One region of the Aequoribacter fuscus genome, then DNA from elsewhere that is predicted to be linked to it. Evidence: predicted binding sites of a transcription regulator. Region 1 holds the regulator's gene; the other holds the start of a gene.
What was found. The regulator PhoB, encoded in region 1, activates phosphate uptake and scavenging genes when phosphate is short. The targets are predictions, from matches to a motif close to TGTCATAAANNTGTAACA.
Positions count from the first base shown of each region.

Region 2: the regulator PhoB is predicted to act here: its motif matches at 1,535-1,552, upstream of gspC (type II secretion system protein GspC).

Region 1 covers NZ_CP036423.1:1,632,747-1,635,955, reverse strand. The annotation lists gene ligA (NAD-dependent DNA ligase LigA) at 1-243, shown strand, start outside; gene EYZ66_RS07385 (transglycosylase SLT domain-containing protein) at 209-832, shown strand; gene phoB (phosphate regulon transcriptional regulator PhoB) at 930-1,631, shown strand; gene phoR (phosphate regulon sensor histidine kinase PhoR) at 1,637-2,932, shown strand; gene EYZ66_RS07370 (PstS family phosphate ABC transporter substrate-binding protein) at 2,949-3,209, shown strand, end outside.
Region 2 covers NZ_CP036423.1:2,355,157-2,358,365, reverse strand. The annotation lists gene EYZ66_RS10555 (TonB-dependent receptor) at 1-554, opposite strand, end outside; TPP riboswitch at 611-707, opposite strand; gene can (carbonate dehydratase) at 821-1,486, shown strand; gene gspC (type II secretion system protein GspC) at 1,657-2,613, shown strand; gene gspD (type II secretion system secretin GspD) at 2,630-3,209, shown strand, end outside.

The sequences.
Region 1 (3,209 bases):
GACAATGCACCGCTTGTTGGACAGACTTGGGTGGTAACAGGCAAACTCGAGACGTTTTCTCGAGAAGAGGCGACCGAGTTGTTGAAATCTTTGGGTGCAAGTGTGGCAGGGAGTGTGTCTAACAAGACCACAGTGTTGCTTGCAGGACCTGGGGCAGGGAGTAAGCTCGCAAAAGCGCAAGCTTTGGGTGTGGAGGTAATAAACGAAGATGAATTTCTCGCGCGTAAGTCGGCTTGGATTTAGCTTAGTACTCATCGTCATCGCGGGGTGTACGACCGCACCTCCGAGCGATTTGGACAATATTTGCGCTATTTTTGACGAAAAAAAAGGCTGGTACAAAAGCGCAAAAAAATCAGCAAAACGTTGGGATGCTGATATTCCCACCATGATGGCGATTGTGCACCAAGAGTCAAAGTTTGAGGCAAAAGCAAAGCCTCCCCGCAAAAAAATTCTTGGTTTTATTCCCGGTTTTCGGCCGTCAAACGCCTACGGTTATTCTCAGGCACTGACGGGTACTTGGGAGCGATATAAACGTGATGCGGGTGCCTACGGCGCCGACCGCGACGAGTTTGATGACGCCATTGATTTTATCGGATGGTACAACAAGCTCTCGTATAAAGAGAACGGCGTTTCAGCAACCGATGCAAGAGCACTGTATCTTAATTACCATGAGGGGCAGGGTGGCTACGCAAGAGGAACGTATAAATCTAAAGCGTGGCTAGTCGGTGTAGCCAATAAAGTTCACGCTCGCGCTGGGCGGTACAGGACGCAACTGCAGGGGTGCAAGAGTCGTCTCGATGCTGCGAATAAAGGCTGGTTCGACTGGTTTTAACGTAACAGTCATTTTTATTTCACTTTGTCACAGAATTGTCATGCCTTGCACGCGATAATGTTGCAATATTACAGTATCCGCGCAAGGAGTTATTGCCGTGAAGAATTGTTCAGTATTGGTTGTAGAAGACGAGGTCGCTATCCGGGATATGTTGCGTATGGCCCTGGAAATCGCCGATTTGCGCTGCATCGAAGCCGATAACATCATGGACGCACACGCAATTATCATTGACCGTCGCCCAGACATTGTCCTACTGGATTGGATGCTACCCGGTGGCAGCGGTATTGAACTACTTCGACGACTCAAACGCGATAAGCTCACTGAAGAAATTCCAGTGATCATGCTGACGGCAAAGACCTCGGAGGACAATGTTATTCAGGGTTTGGACGTCGGCGCGGATGACTACATCACCAAGCCTTTTGCCCCACGTGAGCTGATTGCCAGAATCCGAGCGTTGCTACGTCGCAGTGGCGCCATGCCTTCGTCCGAGAGGATTGAGGCGGGCGAGTTAGTCTTAGACATGAGTAGCCACCGGGTGTTCCTCGCGGGTGAACCGCTCGCGATGGGACCGACTGAATTTAAACTATTGTCTTTTTTTATGTCGCATCCAGAACGCGCCTATACACGCAGTCAGCTACTCGATCAGGTATGGGGCGGTAATGTCTATGTCGAGGAACGTACGGTGGATGTCCACATTCGTCGCTTACGTAAAGCGTTGCAGAACGACATGGGTGATTGCAGCCACTTTATTCAGACCGTACGCGGTACGGGTTATCGCTTTTCTCCGCCTGGAATTTAGACTTTATGCGTGCAGTAGGGCGGTGGTACAAAGAGCTTCAAACCCTTGTTCTGCTGCTACTGATCGCCGCTGCGATTGGTTGGGTGATTGGCGCGACGGCCGAAGCGTTAACGGTCGTTTTGCTGTTTTTTGTGTTCGGTTACTTATGGCAGCTTCGCAGGGTATTGCAGTGGATCGATCACCCCGAATCAGAGCCTCCCGAGGGCTCGGGTATCTGGGGAATGATGCTGGACCAGATGTATGCAATACAACGCCACAACCGAGACGCGCGATCACGCCTTCAGCACACGGTTGATTACCTTCGTGATTCTTTTCGCTCTCTGCGCGATGGTGCGCTACTCATCGACCAGAAAGGTTTGATCGAGTGGAGCAATAGCTCTGCGGAGTACCTATTGGGTTTACGCTATCCGCAAGATAAAGGTCAAAACTTGTTAAGCTTAGTGCGTTATCCTGAGTTTTCCAGTTACATGATCGTGGGCGACTATACTGAACCTCTGACGTTCAGCACCAACGATTTTCCTGCGCGACATCTGCAAGTGGAAGTCAGCTCCTTTGGCATCGGGGATCGCCTCATACTGGTACGGGACGTTACACAGCTGGTGCAGATAGAACAGACGCGTCAGGACTTTGTCGGCAATGTATCACACGAGCTTCGAACGCCACTTACGGTGATATCGGGTTATTTGGATACCCTGTTATCGCAATCGGAAATGCTGCCGGCTGCGTTGATAAAACCCCTTGAACAGATGGCTCAGCAGTCACAGCGCATGGAAAATCTAGTGCGGGATTTGTTGTGGCTGTCAAAGATTGAGGCGACGGCAACAAAAAAACGAGTGCGCGAGCAGGTGAACGTAGTCGCCCTATGCGGCGAAGTAGTGGAAGATTTGAGGGGAGGGTATCCATCTCGAACCATCGAGTATAAGTGCGCCGTTCGAAATGCGAAAATTGAGGGAGACTACCGGGAGTTGTTTAGTGCGCTCAGTAATTTGGTAGTGAATGCGCTCAAGTATTCGCCAGAGGGAAAGCCGGTATCCTTAACCTTACGTGAAACAGAGGACGCACTGTGCATTGAGGTCTGCGATCAAGGTTTGGGGATTGCGGAAGAACATATTCCGCGCCTCACCGAGCGTTTCTATCGTGTCGATGAATCGCGCTCCTTTGCTGGAGGTGGCACGGGCCTGGGCCTTGCGATCGTTAAGCATGTCGCAGCCAGCCACGAGGCGCAACTGAAAATCGAGTCGGAACTCGGTGCGGGCAGTTGTTTTAGCTTGAGCTTCCATAGAATGAATCGCGACGTCTGATTTTATGACACGTGCTATGTTCGCTTATCGTAATATTTTCGCTAGCAAGTTCATTGCGCTACTGATCTTTGCGTTGAGCGTCGAGGTTGCTCATGCGGCTACTCCAGTGGTCAAACTTTCAAGTGTAGGCTCTGATACCATGGGTGGTGTTATGACTCGCCTGGCGAGGGTGTTTAACCAGAAGTACCCCGATGTTGTGATGCAGGTGCAGGCTAATGGTTCAAGTACGGCGCCACCCGCGTTGCAAGAAGGCACTGCGAGTCTCGGACCCATGAGT
Region 2 (3,209 bases), 720 kb from region 1:
GCCTGCAGTGGCCCCGTGCTCGTGAGTTTCCAGCTTTGGGACTCATAATTGCCCAAGCCTATCTCAATTTGGTGGGCGCTCTCATGGCTGGGTTGGGCAGACTGAATGGAAATTAGGCCGGCAATGGCGTTAGCGCCGTGCAAGGTGCCTTGTGGGCCGCGCAGTACCTCTATCTGCTCGATATCGAGCGTGCTCGCGCTCAAGCCCAGTCCGCTAAAATCCATGCCGTCGACCAGTAAGCCTACCGATGGATTAATCGGCTCCTGATACTGACTGCGTTCGCCGATGCCGCGAATCTGAAAATAGCGGTTGCGTGAGGCACCACTGGCCGCATTTAGGTTGGGGATTTGGCGCATCACATCCTCAAGGTGCAAAGCGCTTCGGCTAGCAAGCTGGCTGGCGGTAACCACACTGACGCTCGTTGCCGTTTGTGAGATGGAATAGTCGCGATGTTCCGCGGTCACAATAATTTCTTCCAGCGGATTATCGGCCTGCGCGAGCGCGACGCCAGTGAGCAGAATGGCGCTTGTTAAGCGAGTTTTGCAGTTTTTCATTAGGTCTCTCCCGTGTTGGCTAAAGAGAGAACCGGGAGAAGGTGAGGTGAGAAGCTTGGAACCATCTGCACTTTCCCTACGCCGGTTCTAACCGGATCAGGTTCTAAGGGTTTACCGCAGTATCTCAGGCCAAAGCCACCCCTAAGTGCGGCGAACAATAGGGCTTTTTGGCAAGCTTTGCAAGGTGACGTTGTCGCGTTAGGTGTGATTTGCTTGGACTGCATCCTACTTCGCTTTAGAATGGTGCCATTCTTTCTGGGGGTGTTATGAGTCGAACGAGTATTACAGAGTTGTTTCGCAACAACCGAGAATGGGCGCGCGAAGTCCATGAAGCTGACCCAGACTTCTTCGCTAAACTTGCCGCCCAGCAAAGTCCTGAATACCTGTGGATTGGTTGTTCGGATTCCAGGGTACCTGCCAACCAAATCGTCGGCTTGTTACCGGGTGAAGTGTTTGTGCATCGAAATGTCGCCAATATGGTGGTTCACACCGACTTCAATTGCCTGACGGTGTTGCAGTACGCAGTCGATGTGCTCAAAGTTAAACATGTTTTGGTGGTTGGGCACTACAACTGTGGTGGCGTGCGAGCGGCCTACGAAGATGCCGATAATGGTATGATCGATAATTGGTTGCGCAACATCAAAGACGTGCAGTTTGCGCACCAAGAAAAGTTTGATGCTCTGGACAGCGACGACGAAAAAGTCGACCTATTGTGCGAGCTGAACGTGATGAGTCAGGTGGCCAATGTGTGCCGAACGACGATTGTGCAAAACGCCTGGGCTCGGGGGCAGCAGTTGGACGTCCACGGCTGGATTTATCGTCTGAAGGATGGCCTATTGCGCGACCTGAATTGCTCTGCGAATAGCGTCGAGCAGATTCCTGAAATGTACCGTGTTATCTCGAAGCATTCTGATCTGGCAACCTTGCGCTAGAGTCGATAGACTCTGCTGAGTCCCAAGCGGGACACTTCAACGCAAGGCTGTCGTCATTTTGTCGTATTTGTTCGATAGACTGAGGCGTTTAGCGTTACAATCGAGCAACAGAGGCGGCAAGACACACCATAATGACGAATGCGCAGTTTCCACAGGCCCTGACTACTGCAATGAGATGGCTTTCTCAGGATCTTGTGTTGGCTCGTTTGCGCCTAGCGATTATCGCTTCAGCGTTAGTTTGGGTGGGACTCAATCTGGCGAAAGTCCCTTGGTTGTTCGTCGACACGAATATTGAGGTGCCCGCACCCACTGTCGTCGTCGATGCAGTCGACACGTCCCCAGTCACTGTTGATATCGATGCGATGAAAGCGTGGCACTTATTCGGTGAAGCCAACGCAAGTGCAGCGCCCGCGGTGGTTGCGGCCCCGGCGGTTGGTATTGAAGACGGCGCCAAAGAAACACGCCTCGACCTCGTATTAGTGGGTGTGCTAGCGGCTCGCAGTGATGGCTTGGGCCAGGCCATTATTCAGTACCGTCAGGACCAATCGATTTATCGAGTGGGCGATGCCTTGCCTGTGAGCGGACGCGTCTCTCTTGCCAAGGTCTTGCCAGACCGCGTGGTGTTGGACAATAACGGCACCTATGAGCTGTTAAAGCTCTACGATGAAAGTGCCTTGGCCAAGCGTCTGATGTCGACTGCGAAGCCCGCGGTACGTCAACCCACGCAAGCGCCCAATCCTGCGCCGACCTCCGACGCGAATGAACCCAACGAGCGTGATTTGGCACGCGCCGAGCGCCAAGCGCGGCTGGATGCGAGAAAACGTGATCGGTATTACGATAACCCAGAGTCTTTGTCGGAACTTGTCTCGGTGGCGGCGGTGCGCAGTGCCGATGGACAGTTGGCAGGGTACCGAGTATCTCCCGGGCCCAAGGGTGAAGAGTTTCAAGCGCTAGGGTTTCGTCCTGGCGATGTTGTGACCGAGGTCAATGGGTTGAGTTTGTCAGACCCGAGCAATGCTCTGGTGCTGTATCAAATGCTGAAAAGCGCAAGTGAAGCAAATTTTGTAATTCAACGGGGGGGCTCGCCAATGAACCTTACCGTGCAAGTGGGCGGTGATCGTCCCTGATTTATAGGTGATAAGAATGGTAAACCGCAGTTTTCGATTCATCGGCGTACGCAAGCCCTTGCAGGCAGTGGCAACGGCACTGGGTATGTGCATGTTACTCGCCGTCCCTGCAGTGAACGCTCAAGAATATACGGTGAATTTGAAAGACACCGACATACAGGAGCTCATCAAGTTTGTTGCCGAAGTAACCGACACGACCATCATTGTCGACCCGCAAGTGAAGGGTAAGGTCAAAGTCGTGTCCAGTAAGCCCATCAAAACGACCGAGCTGTACAGCCTGTTTTTGTCGATTCTAGATGTTCACGGTTATACCGCCGTTCGGTCGGGCGACGTCATTCGTATTGTTCAAAATAAAGACGCGCGCTCGAGCCCAGTAGCAGTGACGGATCCATCGCAAAACGATTCGACACCGGCGGGCGAGTACGTCACCCAAGTCATTCGTTTGGAAAACATCAGTGCCGCTAAGTTGATCCCGGTATTGCGGCCCTTGGTACCGCAGCAAGCCCATATGGCCGCGTATACGCCCAGTAACGCAATCGTCATTTCAGACTTGGCTTCCAATATTTCCCGTATCAATGATTTGATCTCGCAGATGG